4 regions of the Methylobacterium brachiatum genome follow, and region 4 is predicted to be linked to each of the others. Evidence: predicted binding sites of a transcription regulator. Region 4 holds the regulator's gene; each other region holds the start of a gene.
The links. The regulator LexA, encoded in region 4, represses DNA repair genes until DNA is damaged. The targets are predictions, from matches to a motif close to TGTTCNNNNTGTGTTCNG.

Region 1 (4,207 bases), on a different contig from region 4:
ATGATCGTGCTGATTTCCGCGAATGACCCGGTCCTGATCGGCTTCGCCCGCTCGGTGCTCGAAGCGGCGGAGATCCCGGTCCTGGTGGCCGATACCCATATGAGCGTGATGGAAGGCTCGATCGGGGCGTTCGGCCAGCGGCTGATGGTGCCGGGGGATTGGGCGCCCCAGGCTCGCCGGTTGCTGAAGGATGCCGGGCTCGCCCACGAGTTGCGCGACCCGTGAGCGACGCGCCGGACGCGTTCCTGGGCGGGATCCTGCGCCTGCACCAGCCGCAACGGGGGGCGCACCGGGCGGGGACCGACGCGGTGCTGCTCGCCCGATGGCTGGCGCCGGCGGCGGGGGAGCGGCTCTGCGATGTCGGCGCGGGGACCGGCGCGGTGGGCCTGGCCTGCGCGGCGCTCAATCCCGGCAGCCGCCCGACCCTGGTGGAGCGCGATCCGGACCTGGCCGGGCTGGCCCGGGCGAACGCCGCCCTCAACGGACTCGACGCGACCGTGATCGAGGCCGACATGCTCGCCCCCGCGTCCGAGCGCCGCGCCGCCGGGCTGGAGCCGGACAGCTTCGACCTCGTCCTCACCAACCCGCCGTTCTTCACGGAAGGCCGCCACCGCCCCTCTCCGCATCCCGGCAAGGCGACAGCGCACACATTCCCCGAGGGCAGCCTGGACCTCTGGATCCGCGCCTGCACGGCGATCCTGCGGCCGGGGGGGCGGTTCGGGCTGATCCACCGGGCCGATGCCCTCCCGGCCTGCTTGGAGGCGCTCAAGGGCCGCTACGGCGGGATCGCGATGCGCCCGGTCCATGCCAGAGCCGAAGCCCCGGCGATCCGGGTGCTGATCGCCGCGACACGGGGCAGCCGGGCGGCGCCAAGCCTATTGCCGCCCCTGGTGCTGCATGGCCCGGACCCGAAAACATTCACCCCGGAGGCCGAGGCGCTCCACCGGGGCGCCCCCTGGCCGCCGGCCTGATCAGGCCGCCAATGCGGTCGGCGCCACATCGCCGATGCCGAGGAACCGCTCGACGGCGGGCAGGTCCGAGAACCCCAGAAATTCCGGGCGCAGGGGCTCGGGCAGCCCGTCGAAATTGAGCCCCGGGAACGTGTCGGGATGCGGGTAGAGCTGCCACTCCGCGCCCGGCTCCACCGGCGGGAACAGGATCGCGACCTTCTCCTCGCCCAGGCGCACGATCCGGGTCGGGCTGTAGGACAGGGTCTCGATGCTCCAGTTCCGGTGATAGTCCCGGCGGGCCTTCAGGGTACGGCGGCTCGGCGCGCGATGCATGGCGGTCTCCTGCGGTTGGGGGATGGTGTGGGGGTTCAGGCGGCGCTGCGGCGGCCGGTGCGCTTCGGCCAGCCCAGGGACACGAGGCGCGCCTTGGCGTAGTCGCGGACCTCGTCGCGGGTGCCGGGCGGCATCGCCGCCAGGATCGCCTGGGTCGCGCCGTCGAGCATCAGGTCGGTCACCGCGTTGATCGTCTCGGCCTCGTCGATCCGGCGCTTGAGGTCGCCCTCGGCCTCGGTGACCTCGTCGAAGGGCTGGGCCTCCTCGAAATCCTCGTCCACAGCCCGGACGGTGGGCAGCTGAGCGCGGAACTCGTCGGCCTCCTCCTCCGAGTAGACCAAGCCGTGGAGCTCGATCAGCTTGAGGATGACGCGATCCTTCCCGCGCTTCTCGGCCATGGCGTAGACGTAGGCCGCCTGCTTGCCCGAGACGCGGTAATTCACGTTGACCAAAGCCTCGCCCATCGACCACTCGATCCGGTCGGGGGCCTGTTTCGCGCCGGCCTTGGCGCCGGGCAGGCGCCCGGTCACCAGCAGCACGGCCTCGTCGCGCTCGGCCCGGATGATGGTCGGCGGATCGAACACGATCCCGGCCTGCGCGGCGATGCGCTCCAGGGTCTTGTGATAGATCACGGCCGTGCCCTGCACGCGCCAGACGTTGCCCCCGAAGGGCTCCCCGTAGCGCACCAGGATGTCGGCGATCTGCTTGTCGGCGGTTCGCATGCGGGGCTCGTTCCGGTGTGAGACAGCTGCGTCATCCACAGCTTTCTACGGCGACGCTCTTTGTTCCCGTTTTGTTTCACCGTATATGCGTGATCGCGGGGGCGTGCGCAAGGGTTGCGGCGCGCTCGCCCTGTCGATTGAGGGGGCTGCGTCAGTGCGCGCGGGCGTGCCGGAGGCAGGCGGGGAGGGTTCGGTTTCGGGGATCGGCTTGAGGCGGGGCGGTGATGCACGGGCGTCCGGTTTTCGCTTCCCAGCACGCGACGCGGCGTCGTCCGGGCCCGATTGGCGCGCCTCCTTTTTCGGTCCTGGCTGGCGACCGACGATCGCGGGACCTCGACGGAGTCCTCCGGAAAACGCGGGGCCTGCGGAACGCCGGCTTCGAAGCCTTCTCCGACACTTCGGGATCGAGGAGCGGTTCGGAAGACCGGCAGGTTCGCCGCTGCCCCACCATCATCGCGCGCACAGGGACGGATCCGGGGGACCGAAACGGGTCCGCATAAGAGTGGCTGCCATCGACCGATATGGGCCGCGCGGACAGCCCTTGGGGCTTCGCGCATGAGGCGGTTTTAAACCGCGCCCGGTCCTAATGGCGTGCACGGAGGCGTCCCAGCATGTCAGGCGTCGAGGACGCGGACGTCGTTGAGCGCTGCGCCGTTCCGCCAGAGCCGGCCCCATGCCCGGCCTCGGACCCGCGCAGCTGGTGTGGAACGCCGCCTCTTCCGAGCGCCGCCAAGTCTTCGCGTCAATGACCGCCTATCGTCCAGCTTTCGCGGCCAATATCTGCAATGGTCAAGGTAAGAACGGGGTGTCATTTTATTACAATCGGTTTTTATAGTGTAGCCCCGGGAAACATTCCGGCTCGAATACATTCTATGCAGGAGCACCCTTGAGCAGAGTCGAGAATCCTTCCTCCTGATTGGGGAGACGGTCCATGAAAGCACTGGTTTGGCACGGCACTCAGGATATCCGCTGCGATACGGTTCCGGACCCCAAGATCGAGGATGATCGCGACGCAATCATCAGGGTCACCGCCTGCGCGATCTGCGGCTCGGATCTGCACCTCTACGACCACTTCATGCCCGGCATGGAGAAGGGCGACGTCATGGGCCACGAGTTCATGGGCGAGGTCGTCGAGACCGGCAAAGGCGTCAAGGGCGTTCTCAAGAAAGGGGAGCGCATCGTCGTGCCGTTCACGATCATCTGTGGTGAGTGCGATCAGTGCAAACGCGGCTATTTCTCCGTCTGCGAACGCTCAAACCGCAACAAGGATATCGCCGACAAAGCCTTCGGGCACACCACAGCGGGCCTGTTCGGCTACACACACCTCACCGGCGGTTATCAGGGCGGGCAAGCCGAGTACGTCCGGGTGCCGTTTGCCGACAAGACGCATATCAAGGTGCCGGAAAACCTGAGCGACGAGCAGGTCCTGTTCCTCGGTGACATCTTCCCCACCGGCTGGCAGGCGGCCGTACAGGCCGACATCCAGCCGACCGATACGGTCGCGATCTGGGGCGCCGGCCCCGTCGGCCAGATGACGCTACGCTCCGCGCTCCTGCTCGGGGCCAAGCGGGTGGTCTGCATCGACAGCGTGCCCGAGCGCCTGGAAATGGCGCGCGCGGGCGGTGCGACGACGATCGACAACAGTCAGGAAAGCACGGTCGAGCGCTTGAATGACCTCACGGACGGCAAGGGCCCGGAGAAGTGCATCGATGCCGTCGGCATGGAGGCGCATTCGCCGCGCGCGCTCGAACATGCTTACGACCGGCTGAAGCAGTCTGTGATGCTCGAGAGCGACCGGGCCTCGGTGCTGCGCGAGATGATTTACGTCTGTCGCCCCGCCGGCATCCTTTCGATCCCGGGCGTTTATGGTGGGCTTGTCGACAAGATGCCGATGGGAGCCCTGATGAACAAGGGTCTCACCATCCGGACGGGTCAGACCCACGTGAACCGGTGGACGGACGACCTCGTCAAGCGCATCGACGACGGGCAGATCGATCCGTCGTTCGTCATCACCCATCGGGCCAAGCTCGATCAAGGGCCCGAGATGTATAAGACCTTCCGCGACAAGAAGGACAACTGCATCAAGGTCGTGCTCAGACCCTGAGTGGTTCCGCAGCCCGTCGCGCTGCGGCGGGCTGGCGACTTCGCCCCCATCGCGGCAGCGAGGAAGTCAGCATGTCCGACGGTACATCTCAACGCGAT
Region 2 (4,207 bases), on a different contig from region 4:
GCCATGAAGCGCGCCGTGCAGTCGGCGATGCGTCTCGGCGCCGAGGGCATCCGCATCAACTGCTCGGGCCGCCTCGGCGGCGCCGAGATCGCCCGCCAGGAATGGTATCGTGAGGGCCGGGTCCCGCTGCACACGCTGCGTGCGGACGTGGATTACGGCACCGCCACGGCGTTCACGACCTACGGCACCTGCGGCATCAAGGTGTGGGTGTTCAAGGGCGAGATCCTTGAGCACGACCCGATGGCCCAGGACAAGAAGGCCCAGGAAGAGGGCGGCCGCTCCGGCGGACGCCGTGAGCGCGATGGCGAGGGCGGCCGCGAGCGCGGACGCCGCGAGCGCGAGCACGCGTAAGGTAGGAAGCCATGCTGCAACCGAAAAAGACTCGCTTCCGTAAGCAGTTCAAGGGCCGCATCCACGGTGCGGCCAAGGGCGGCTTCGAGCTGAACTTCGGCCAGTTCGGCCTGAAGGCGGTGGAGCCCGAGCGCGTCACCGCCCGGCAGATCGAGGCGGCCCGCCGCGCGATCACCCGCGAGATGAAGCGCCAGGGCCGTGTCTGGATCCGGGTGTTCCCGGACGTTCCGGTGTCCTCGAAGCCGACCGAAGTCCGCATGGGCTCCGGTAAGGGCGCCCCGGATTACTGGGCCGCTCGCGTCCATCCCGGCCGGATCATGTTCGAGGTCGACGGCGTTGCCGAAGACATCGCCAAGGAGGCCCTGCGCCTCGGCGCCGCCAAGCTCCCGATCCGCACGCGGGTCGTCCAACGCATCGCCGACTGAACGGAGGCTATCGTGAAGTCGACCCAGAGAGTGTCTGATCTGAAGGCGTTGTCGCCGGATCAGCTCAGTGACGAGTTGCTGAACCTTAAGAAGGAGCAGTTCAACCTGCGCTTCCAGGGGGCCACCGGCCAGCTCGAGAACGTCGCCCGCGTCCGTGAGGTCCGCCGCGACATCGCCCGCGTCCGCACCCTGCAGCGTTCGAAGACGCTGCAGGCGTCCAAGAGTTGACGAAGGGCTTAGGAGAACACCATGCCGAAGCGCGTCCTGCAGGGCACCGTCGTCAGCGACAAGGGCGAGAAGACCATCGTGGTGAAGGTGGAGCGTCGCTTCACCCACCCGGTGATGAAGAAGACTGTGCGCCGCTCGAAGAACTACCATGCCCACGACGAGGCGAATGTCGCCAAGGTCGGGCAGACGGTGTTCATCGAGGAGTGCCGTCCCTTCTCGAAGACCAAGACCTGGAAGCTGGTCGAGGACCAGGCTGCCGCGGTCGCCGAGACCGGCGAAGCCGCCTGATACACGGGAATCGGCGGCTGCGGGTTTCCGCGTCCGCCTCAACGGGGCTGGATGTCTTGAGATTGGGCTGATGCACCGTTGACGGTGCCGTCCCGACCTTTGGGACCTCCAGAACGACGAACGCCCGGACGAAGTTCGACCCTTACGGGGCCGGATTCGTGCCGGGCGTTGTCGTTTCTGATGTCGGTCGTAAAGCGGACGCGTCGGGTTGGATTCAGCCCGACGCGTCCGTGGCGTCTGCGGGTTCGAGGCAGGCCCTGCTGCTGGGTTTCCCCGACGGATCAGGACGCTGTCCCGAAGCCTCCAAAGGGCGTGACGCCCTTTGGAAGCCTGCGATGCGCCGAAGCTCTCAGGCCTCGCCCTCGTCGAGCTCGTCGTCGGTCGGCTTGGCGTTCTCCAGGATCTTCTCGGCCACGAGTCCGGAATTCTGGCGGATCGAGGCTTCGATCTTGCCGGCGATCTCGGGGTTGTCCCGCAGGAAGCCCTTCGAGTTCTCGCGGCCCTGGCCGAGACGCTGGCTGTTGTAGGAGAACCAGGCGCCGGACTTCTCGACGATGCCGGCCTTCACGCCGAGATCGATCAGCTCGCCCACTTTCGACACGCCCTCGCCGAACATGATGTCGAACTCGACCTGCTTGAACGGCGGCGCGACCTTGTTCTTCACGACCTTGACGCGGACCTGGTTGCCGATCGCCTCGTCCCGATCCTTCAGGGTCGAGATGCGGCGGATGTCGAGGCGCACCGAGGCGTAGAACTTCAGCGCGTTGCCGCCCGTGGTGGTCTCCGGGCTGCCGTACATCACGCCGATCTTCATCCGGATCTGGTTGATGAAGATCACCATGCAGTTCGAGCGCGAGATCGAACCGGTGAGCTTGCGCAGAGCCTGGCTCATCAGGCGGGCCTGGAGGCCGGGTTGGCTTTCGCCCATCTCGCCCTCGATCTCGGCCCGCGGGGTCAGCGCGGCGACTGAATCGACCACCAGCACGTCGATGGCGCCGGAGCGCACCAGCGTGTCGGTGATCTCCAGGGCCTGCTCGCCGGTATCGGGCTGCGAGATCAGCAGGTCGTCGAGATTGACGCCGAGCTTGCGGGCATAGACCGGATCGAGGGCATGCTCGGCATCCACGAAGGCGCAGACGCCGCCCTTCTTCTGGGCCTCGGCGATGGTGTGCAGCGCCAGCGTCGTCTTGCCGGAGGATTCGGGGCCGTAGATCTCCACGACCCGGCCGCGGGGCAGGCCGCCGACGCCGAGGGCGATGTCGAGGCCGAGCGAGCCGGTGGAGATCGTCTCGACCTCCTGCACCTTGTCGTTCTTGCCCAGACGCATGATCGAGCCCTTGCCGAAGGCGCGCTCGATCTGGGACAGGGCGGCGTCGATCGCCTTGGACTTGTCCTTGTCCACCGGGGGCATGTCGACCACTTTCAATGCAGGCTGGGCCATCTGGCGGGCTCCTTATGAAGGGGTTGCGCGCCATTCACAACGCGCGGCAACACCGCGTCTATGTACCTGTTTTGTTCTATTTCGGCAAGGGTGCGGGATACGAGAACGCCGCCCCGTGGGGGCGGCGCGCAGGTTCTCCACCGGGTCGGTCGCGGTCGCGGCGTCAGTCGGCTGCCATGGTCTTCTTCACGGTCTCGACCAGCTGCTTGAGGCTGAAGGGCTTGGGCAGGAAGTTGAAGGCCTCGCCCTCGGGCAGGTTCTTGCGGAACGCGTCCTCGGCGTAGCCGGAGACGAAGATCACCTTCAGGTCCGGCTGGTGCTTGCGCACCTCGCGCAGGAGTGTCGGGCCGTCCATCTCGGGCATCACGACGTCGGAGACGACGAGGTCGATCGGCTGGCTGCCCTCGCGCACGATCGCCAGGGCCTCCAGGCCGGAAGCCGCTTCCAGCACCGTGTAGCCGCGGGCCGAGAGCGCCCGGCTGTTGACCGCCCGGACGGGATCCTCGTCCTCGACCAGCAGGATCGTCCCCTGCCCGGTATGGTCGGCCGCGGGCTTGCGTGGGGCCGGCTTCTCCGGAGCCTTCGTCTTGGCAGCCCGTTCGGCGGCCTCGCCGGTTCCGGTGGGCTTGGCCGGCGCCTGGCCGGGCGCCGGCAGGTCGGCCCGCGGCAGGGCCGGGATCGCGGGGGCGGCCTCCTCGGGCTCCGCCACGGGCACGTGCCGCGGCAGGTAGATGCGGAAGGCGGTCCCCTCCCCGATCTTCGACTGGACGTCGATGGTGCCGCCGGATTGCTTGACGATGCCGAACACCGTCGAGAGGCCGAGGCCGGTGCCCTTGCCGATCTCCTTGGTGGTGAAGAACGGCTCGAAGATCTTCTCCATCAGCTCGGGTGGGATGCCCTGGCCGGTGTCGCGCACCTCGATCAGCACGTGGTCGCCCGCGGGCGCCCCGCCCCGCCCGTCCACAGTCGCGGCCGGGCCCGGATCGGTGACGTTCTCGGTGCGGATCATCAGCTTGCCGCCGTCCGGCATCGCGTCGCGGGCATTGACCGCGAGGTTCACGATCACCTGCTCGAACTGGTTGACGTCGGCCTTGACCGGCCAGACGTCGCGGCCGTGCTTCAGCTCCAGGGCGACGCGCTCGCCCAGCAGCCGCTTGAGCAGCAGGGTCAGCTCCGAGAGCCCCTCCCCGACATTCATCACCTCCGGGCGCAGGGTCTGGCGGCGGGAGAACGCCAGGAGCTGGCGGACGAGGCCCGCCGCCCGGTTGGCGTTCTGCTTGATCTGCATGATGTCCTGGAAGGCCGGATCGGTCGGCCGGTGGCTCGCCAGCAGCAGGTCCGAGTAGCCGATGATCGCCTGCAACACGTTGTTGAAGTCGTGCGCGATGCCGCCGGCGAGCTGGCCGACCGCGTTCATCTTCTGCGCCTGGGCGACCTGCTGCTCCAGCTGCCGCTGCGCCGTGGTGTCGAGGGC
Region 3 (4,207 bases), on a different contig from region 4:
CCCGAACCGGTAACCTCCAGCGCTCCGGATTGCCCCAGCGCCAGGATGCGCGCGAATAGGAGCTCGTAGCTGCATCCCTGTCCCGGCTGGTCTGAGCCGTCGTCGAGATGACCGATCACGCGGGCGACCAGTTTGATCAGCAACTTCCATTCCCCGGTGGCGAACCCGGTCAGGACGTCGTCGAAATGGGTCAGGGGCGCCGAGACCAAGTACCCGTCCCGAACGATGCGCAGCGGCGCGTTTTCCCGCCGCAGTTTCGCCCAGCGGGCCGTGGCCGGTTCGTTCTCGGCTTCGGTGAAGGGCCTTCTCCCGCTCACGAGATCGGCCGCGACCATCTCCTCGGGACGCAACTGACCCAACGACCATACCGTTGAGGCGGCACCCGGTCGGGGGAAGTCCGAGCCTATCACCTCGACGATGTCGAAGGGGCGCCCGGCCATGCGGGTGACGAACCGAAGGAAGCAAGCGTGCTCCGCCGCGTCGGTCAGGCAGACCCAGTAGACCGGATGGACGCCGGGGTCCGTCGCCTCCGCCCAGGGTACCTCCGGATCGGTGGGCTCCCCTTCCGGTTCGTCGTCCGGCCGCGTGTTCTCGGCGAACCAAATCCGGCGCGCCTCGGGGTCGAATGGTTCGATGGGCCCCACGTCGAGGACGTGGGTCAGCGCGATCACCCGTTCCGCGCGGCCCTGCATCCGCAAGGCCTGCCTGACGGAGTCGGCCCTGGCCGAGCCCCAGGCCAAGTGGACGACCTCCGACGCGCCGGTCACGGCGTACGCCCCGTGGCGCACAGGTCCGCTGGTAGCGGACCCGACGCCTCGAACAGCTTGCAACTGCGCGCGATCTCCTCGCGGATCATCGCGTACGGGTTCACGACGTTGCACGGCGGGTGCGTGGCCGGCGAGGCATCGAAACACTGCGTGACGAGACGCTTGGCGGCAGCGGACCCGATCTCGTCTTGGCACGCCACGGTCCCCTGGCCGGCCTGGGCTTGTGCGAAAGGCGGGACGATGGAAGCGACGGCTACCGCGAGCCATGCCCCTGTCACTCGCAATGCCTTCATCCGAACCTCCCCGCTCGATGCCTCGCCCGGCACTAGGCGCGGCCGGCCCGAACCGGTGGGCTCATTTGCAATGATCGGTCCGACATTGATCCCGGATGTGACCGCAGGGCACGCCGGCTTTTCGAATTGTAACCGTGGTCCTCCGCAGCCGAAATGCCGGTCGCCAAAAGGGGGGCGACGCGGCCGAAATCGTCGTTCGAGGTTTTGCCCCGCCGAGTGGGCTTTCGCCCCTCCCTGTATGGTCGCGCCCTATTCCACCTTCAATCTTTTTGCTGCGGCGGGGCACAGCATCTTGAACTGCTCGATCATCGGCGGGTTACCCGATGCGCAAGAGGTGTCGCCGTCCGGGCCAAGCGGGAAGCGGGTTTTCGCGGCTTGGCGGTCGCCGTACCGGTAGCTAACCGTACCTGCCTTGCAGTTCGCCTGCGCGGCCATGGTGGCCCGCCCCTCGCTGCGCAGATAGTTCGCGACGCACTGGGCTGTCGTCAGCTTGCCGCCGAACTGCTTGGTTTCCCCGCCGGGGTCGCGCTCGCAGTATTCCTGCAAGTCCGCCTTAGTGACGATCCCGCGCATGGTGGCGTGGGTGGTGTCGATGCCGTCGCGCTCGACCACCGTCCCGTTCCAGCCCTTGCAGGACGCGAGGGGGAAGTCTCCGGCGGCCCGTGCTGGTAAGTTAGCGAACGTCAGCAACGCGATGGCTAGGGTCGTACGCCGCATGTGTCGCCCCGGTCCCGGAACTGCCCGTCGTTCGGGTAAGGGCATGTCCCCGTGCCCGCACGGTCAAGCATCACGTCGGGTTATCCACATCCATACAGGGAACGGCGATGTTGCAAGCTTAACCGCTTGGAGGAACCACGGGCCTGTGTTCCACTTTTGTTCTTTGTGGATTCGTGGAGCGCGCGCATGCAGGTCCTGGGTGTCACGGTCGGGTTGCCGACCCCGGTCCCCATCCTCGCCAGGGCGGTCCGCGCGGGCTTCCCCAGCCCGGCGGACGACTTCGTCGAGGAAGAGATCGACCTCCAACGGCTGCTGATCGCGAACCGGCCGGCGACATTCCTCGTCCGGGTGGCGGGCGACAGCATGCTCCTGGCCCGCCTGCACGACGGCGACCTCGCGGTGGTCGACCGGTCGCTGACCCCGCGTAACGGCGACGTAGTGGTCGTAGACATCGACGGAGAGCGCTCGTTCAAGGTCTGGCGGCGCCAGGGCCCGCGGGTCATTCTGTCCTTCGCCAACCCGCGCTTTCCCGAGTTCAGCCTCGCCCCGGACGCGGTTGTCGAGGTGTGGGGCGTGGTGTCGGGGTCGATCAACCCGAGGCGCCGCGCGGAATGAGCCGGGCCTACGCCCTCTCCGACGGCAACAGCTTCTACTGCTCGTGCGAGAGGGTGTTCGACGCCCGCCTGGCCCGGGTGCCCGTGATTGTGCTGTCGAACAACGACGGTTGCGCGATTGCCCGGACCCCGGAGGCAAAGGCGCTCGGCATCCGCATGGGCGAGCCATTCTTCAAGATCCGCGACATGTGCAAGTCGCAGGGCGTGCGGGTCTACTCCTCGAACTATGCCCTGTACGGGGACATGTCGGCCCGGGTGAACACGGTCTACCGGGGGTTCTCGCCGCGCATCGAGATCTACTCCATCGACGAGAGCTTTTTGGATCTCTCGGACGTGCGCGAGGCCGACCGAGTGACCCTGTGCCGGGACATGCGCGAGACGGTGCGGGCGTGGACGGGCATTCCGACCTGCGTCGGCATCGGCGCCACAAAGACGCTGGCGAAACTCGCCAACCACGTGGCCAAGAAGGTGCCCGAGCTCGGCGGGGTGTGCGACCTGACCGATCCGGTCCAGTACGACCACTGGATGGCCCGCATCCCGCCCGAGGACATCTGGGGCGTCGGGCCGGCTAACGCCCGCAAGCTGGAGGCCCTGGGCTGCGAGAGCGTCGCCGACGTGCGCGACCTCGACACCCGGGCGGTGCGCAAGGCGATGACGGTGGTGGGCGAGCGACTCGTTCAGGAACTGCGTGGCATGGCCTGCCTCGACCTGGAGGAGGTCGCCCCGACCCGGAAGGGCTGCGCGGTAACCCGGAGCTTCTCCGACCGGGTCGAGGACCTCGCCACCATGGAGCAAGCCGTGGCCACTCACGCCGCTAGGCTGGGCGAGAAGCTGCGCGCTGGCGGCCTCGGCATCGATCACGTCACGGTCTTCTTCCACACCTCCGAACACGACCGGGACCGGCCGCAGCGTTCGGTCTCGTCGGTGGTGACCCTGCCGGAGGCGTCAAACGATACCCTGGTGCTCGTTAAGGCGTGCCTGCACGGCGTCCGGAAGACCTGGAGGGACGGCTACCGCTATTCCAAGGCCGGTGTCGTCACCACGGATCTCGTGCCCCTGGCGGCCTCGCAGCGGGCCTTCCCGGGGCTGGGGCAACTAGACCGGGAGCACGGGGCGGCGCTGATGGGTGCCCTCGATGCCTGCAATCGGCGCTTCGGGCGGGGAGCCGTCGTGCCGGGCAGCGCCGGGTTCGCCCCCAAGCGCGAATGGTCGACCAAGTTCGAGATGCGCTCGCCCCGCTACACCACCAGGGTCGACGAGGTGCCGGTGGTGATGGCGGCATGAACGATTTACCGGGTGTTCGATCAACAGCAGGTACGGGCACATTAGCGACCCCGTGGGGCTCATCCGAAGGACGTGCGACCTTCCTGGGGCCCGCACGACCGATTCAAGTCAGACAAGCCAGTTCGGTCGTTCAACCGCGTGAAGTCCCTTCGGGCACCCATGGGCTTTCATCGCGCATGTACCGCCGTTGCCGAGGCATACCGCGATTTCGCGGCGGAGGTCGCCAGCGACTGACGCAACGCTTGGATGCCCGAAAGGCGAGGCGGCCTTACCGGGACGCCCCGCCTTACCAGCGAAGGGCCTCGATCAGGCTTCGCATCGCCGGTGTGACCTGCCGGTCCGGGTAATAGAGATGGCAGCCAGGGAACGGCGGGCACCAGGAATCGAGCACCTGAATCAGACGGCCGGCCGCGATGTCGTCGGCGACCTCGTCCTCCAGCATGTAGCCGAGCCCGGCCCCGGCCCTAACGGCGGCCGCCGCCAGGTTCCCGTCGTTCGCGATCAATTGGCCGCTCGCGCGGACCCGAACCTC
Region 4 (4,207 bases):
TCGCACAGCACCAGGTCCAGACGCAGGCGGCGGTTCGCAGCATCGAGCCAGGCGATGCCCTTTGGCGTAGCCAACGTGCCGTCCTGCCGCCGCACGTACACATCAAAGTGGTGCACGTCGCCGTAGACCACTTCCATAGGCGCGAGGCCCGCCGAGGTGAGCCGCACCCGCGGCCGGGCATTGTCCCATTCCTTGATGTTGGTGTGGTACTCGTGGACCCGGCGAGCGTCCCGGCCGGCCTCAATGACGTGCTTCGGGAGCTGGCAAGCCGACAGGTTGGCTTCGTAGTCTCCAATCCCCACCTGGGCTGTCAGCTCGGCCAGCCGCTCGGATGCGAGGCGCAGGACGCCGCTGTAGCTCGTGCCATTGCCCCAGAGAGCGCGGATGTACCGCTGGATCGTCCCGGCGATCCGCTCGCGGGTCTCATCGTCCAGAGCAACCGTCGCGGCATCCCAGCGACGCGTGATAACGGGCAAGCTCTCCGGCTTCACCTCGCGCCGCTTGCGCACCAGGCCGCGGATGCCGCCGGCCGTCGCCTTGCTGACTTTGCGCTCGATGTCGCGACGGCTCGGAGAGAACCAATGCCCGTCCGGGCCGCACACCTCGACGCCCGCCAGCGCCTCGATCGCGGCCCGGCGCTCACGCGAGCCCTTCGGATGAGCCAGTGCAGGGCGAAGGAAGTAGGCCCACCACTCGGCTGCCTTGAGCGCCTTTGCAGACGGGTTCAACGACCCTTCAACGGGCGTGTGCGCTGACTGAATGCGGAGTTGAAGGTCGGCCGGCAGGCTATCGACCCGGACCTTCAAGTGAGTACCAGCCCTGCCGCCTCGACCATGCACAGGCATTGTGAGCATGTTCGCTCCCCGCCAAGGGAGACCGCGCGCCGCCCGCAGAAGAGCATTTCTCGCCTTCCGCTGAGAGATGCCGGCGACGTGAGCCAGGTCAGGCCCTGAGATCCACTCCGCGGTCATGCGGCGTTTTCGATCTCAGAAGCGACTCGGAGGATGCGAATACGAAGATCGATGGCGCGACGACCTAAGGACTGCCCCCTGAGGGCACGGTAGGCGAGGCGCCGATCGATGCCTTGCGCCATAAGCCAAGCGTTCAAAGACGTGCCAGCAGACACGAAGGTCGCTCGGATCCGCTGGTACTCGCGATCGTAGTCAGCTGCGGTGTCGTGGAGGATGGCTGTCATGCTATCGTACCCAAGGTCCGACAAAAGATGACATTTTGTGTCATCTTTTGTCAAGTTAGGGTGCGCGTGTCATGTCAGATGTCGAAGCCGAAATAAACGCGATGAAAATGCGGCTTGGCGTCGAATTAGACAGGGACCTCGCCGAAGAACTCAAAATCGTTCCCACTTCTGTGGCAGCGTGGCGCCGCAGGGGAAAGGTTCCCGATAAGTACAAGCTACGATATAAGATTGCTAAAGATGTACAAGAGATCCGATCTCAATCGTCATATCCGCATGGACTTCATGACGCTTATGTTTTCGCGCTGATCGCTATAGTCGCTTCCAAATTTCAGAGCGGTGGTGACTGGGACGATAGTTCTGTCGACGGGTTCGAGTTGGCTTGGATTGGTCAGAAATTATCGGCATTGCACCGTTCTCTAGCCAGCGAGCTGCGCTATGACCTCAGCCGCGAGAAACTGAGGACACGCTTTGACGACATAAGAGCGGAGATAGACGAAAAGGGCGTGTCAGCTTGGCTGGATGACCGTTTGTCATCTTAGCTGAGGTCCGCAATAGGGTCCGCAATCGGACAGATAGCAAACGCTGGGTCCGCAAAAAGCTGTTCCGTTAAAGCGGGTTACTCATAACTGGCGGCCGTTGAGAACGCCGACTAGGTTCCCCAATCGGAGCAAGCTAAGCCCCTGACGTGAAACGAATTTTCTGTCGTCGTCGCCAATTAGCGATGACATAGCCGTCGCCAAATTGGCTTCGCCGCCCCAAAGCTTGGCCGGATCAGGCTTGCGGAACACTTGCGGAACGTTTAACGTGTTCGTGATTTGTTTCCGAGGCCGCGTCGATGCGGTCCGCCAAGCCGCGAGTCCCCCGTCGATGCTCACGCGCAAGCAATTGGACCTCCTGCGTTTCATCCAGAGCCGCATGCAGGAATGCGGCGTCCCGCCCTCGTTCGACGAGATGAAGGACGCCCTCGATCTGAAGTCCAAGTCGGGCATCCACCGGCTGATCACGGCCCTGGAGGAGCGCGGCTTCCTGCGGCGCCTGCCGAATCGGGCGCGGGCCATCGAGGTGATCCGCATCCCCGAGAGCCTGTCGCAGGCCGCCGCGCCGCCGGCCGAGCCCCGCCGCTTCACCCCGAGCGTGGTCGAAGGTGGCAAGTCCAAGCTGCCGCCCCAGCCCGCGACCACCCGGATGATCGATGATGGCGGGCGCGCCATCTCGATTCCGGTGATGGGCCGGATCGCGGCCGGTACGCCGGTCTCGGCGATCCAGAACCAGAGCCACGCCATCACCATGTCGCCGGACTTCCTGGCCGGCGGCGAGCATTACGCCCTCGAAGTGCGCGGCGATTCGATGGTCGATGCCGGCATCCTGGACGGCGACCTCGTGGTGATCCGCAAGCAGGACACGGCCAATACCGGCGACATCATCGTGGCGCTGATCGACGACGAGGAGGCCACGCTGAAGCGCCTGCGTCGCCGCGGCTCCTCGATCGCCCTGGAGGCCGCCAACCCGGCCTACGAGACCCGCGTGCTCGGACCCGACCGGGTCCAGATCCAGGGCCGGCTCGTCAGCCTCGTCCGCCGCTACTGAAGCGGCTCGGCCGGCGCGTCGCCGGGCGCGGCTTCGGGACCGGCGGCGTCGGGCTCGGACGGGATCGGGGCGCCGGGAGCGGGCGTTTCGGTCCGCTGCACCGGTGACGGCCCGGCATTGGGGGACGGTCGCCAGGGAACGGAGCGGCCCTCGTCGTGGGCATAGCGAACCGTGAATCCCGCGCGGTCGGCCCGAAGGGCGACGGCGCCGTGGGCGGCGAGCGCCCGGCGGTCGATCACCAGCGGCGCGTGGCAGGTCGGCGGCGCGGCGAACCGGGTGATCAGCACGGCCGCCCGGGCGCAATCCTCCGCGAAGGCGCGCCGGTCGCGGACCAGGGCGATGGCGCGGCCATCCGGCAGGCGCGCGGTGCAGCCGAGACGGTCGCAGCGTCCGCTCTGCGCGACACCGCCGATCACGGTTTTGGCCGACCGGCCGTCGCCATCCGCCTTCAGCCACTGCTCCAGCACGAAGGCCGACGGGCTGCCCAGCGCTGCCAGGCGCCCATCGGTCCCGCGCACGGCCGCGCCGCCGCCCTGCCGGTCGATATAGAGGTCGAAGCGGTCCGGCATCGCGGCGAGGCCGAGCCCCAGCAGGGCGGGCGGCAGGGCGAGCCAGCGCAGCCGCGAGACCGGGAGCGTGGCCAGGAGCAGCCCCGCCGCCAGCAGCACCAGCGCGCCGGTGCCGAAAGCCGGCAGCACCAGGGTGGCCCGATCGAAGCCGGCGATCCACTCCGAGATCGCCAGCATGCCGCCCACCGCCTGCCCCATCAGCCACCAGACCGGCCGGTCGAGGGCGAAAGGATAGGCCAGGATCCCGATCACCGCCGCGGGCATCACCACCAGCGAGACGAGCGGCAGGGTCAGGGCGTTGCCGATCAGCCCGAATGGCTGGATCGTCTGGAAATGGTAGGTGGCGAATGGCGCGGTGGCGATCTGCGCCACGAGCGTCGTCGCCAGGGTACCGGTCACGGCCGCGAGGCCGGTGCCGACGAGCCGCTCGATCCGCCCTGCCCCCGGCCGCCGGAACAGGCCGCCGTCGATCAGCCGCGCGCAGGCGATCAGCCCGGCCACCGCCCCGAACGACATCTGGAAGCTCGGCCCCAACAAACCCTCGGGCTCCCGTGCCAGGGCGATCAAAGCGGCGAGCGCCAGGTTGCGCATCGACAAAGCCGGTCGGTCGACCAGGATCGCGCCCAGCATGATCAGGGTCATGATCAGCGAGCGCTCGGCGGCGATGTCCCAGCCCGAGAAGGCGCAATAGGCGGTGACGCCCAGCATCGCGAACCCGGCGGCGATCTTCTTGATCGGCCAGACCAGGGCGCAGAACGGGACGAAGGCGAGCAATGCTCGCACCAGCCAAAAGACCACGCCGGCGGCCAGCACCATGTGGAGGCCCGAGATGGAGACGACGTGATAGATGCCCGCG

Region 1: BMZ47_RS13775 (trna delta -isopentenylpyrophosphate transferase) is a predicted target of LexA. The motif match lies at 2,067-2,084, and genes of this name have one in related genera.
Region 2: recA (recombinase RecA) is a predicted target of LexA. The motif match lies at 2,795-2,812, and genes of this name have one in related genera.
Region 3: BMZ47_RS00170 (LexA family protein) is a predicted target of LexA. The motif match lies at 1,924-1,941, and genes of this name have one in related genera.

What each region holds. Positions count from the first base shown of each region.
Region 1 is NZ_FOQW01000009.1:192,177-196,383, forward strand. It holds gene BMZ47_RS13760 (putative signal transducing protein) at 1-225, shown strand; gene BMZ47_RS13765 (tRNA1(Val) (adenine(37)-N6)-methyltransferase) at 222-971, shown strand; gene BMZ47_RS13770 (hypothetical protein) at 972-1,283, opposite strand; gene BMZ47_RS13775 (trna delta -isopentenylpyrophosphate transferase) at 1,319-2,005, opposite strand; gene BMZ47_RS13780 (zinc-dependent alcohol dehydrogenase) at 2,937-4,109, shown strand; gene BMZ47_RS13785 (cyclase dehydrase) at 4,181-4,207, shown strand, end outside.
Region 2 is NZ_FOQW01000013.1:200,847-205,053, reverse strand. It holds gene rpsC (30S ribosomal protein S3) at 1-351, shown strand, start outside; gene rplP (50S ribosomal protein L16) at 363-776, shown strand; gene rpmC (50S ribosomal protein L29) at 789-1,004, shown strand; gene rpsQ (30S ribosomal protein S17) at 1,026-1,292, shown strand; gene recA (recombinase RecA) at 1,642-2,703, opposite strand; gene cckA (cell cycle histidine kinase CckA) at 2,897-4,207, opposite strand, start outside.
Region 3 is NZ_FOQW01000002.1:31,223-35,429, reverse strand. It holds gene BMZ47_RS00185 (DUF3658 domain-containing protein) at 1-740, opposite strand, end outside; gene BMZ47_RS00180 (hypothetical protein) at 764-1,060, opposite strand; gene BMZ47_RS00175 (hypothetical protein) at 1,310-1,777, opposite strand; gene BMZ47_RS00170 (LexA family protein) at 1,964-2,392, shown strand; gene BMZ47_RS00165 (Y-family DNA polymerase) at 2,389-3,675, shown strand; gene BMZ47_RS00160 (LysR family transcriptional regulator) at 3,962-4,207, opposite strand, start outside.
Region 4 is NZ_FOQW01000004.1:219,128-223,334, forward strand. It holds gene BMZ47_RS05335 (Mu transposase C-terminal domain-containing protein) at 1-806, opposite strand, end outside; gene BMZ47_RS05340 (helix-turn-helix domain-containing protein) at 968-1,195, opposite strand; gene BMZ47_RS27855 (hypothetical protein) at 1,267-1,734, shown strand; gene lexA (transcriptional repressor LexA) at 2,063-2,782, shown strand; gene BMZ47_RS05350 (ComEC/Rec2 family competence protein) at 2,776-4,207, opposite strand, start outside.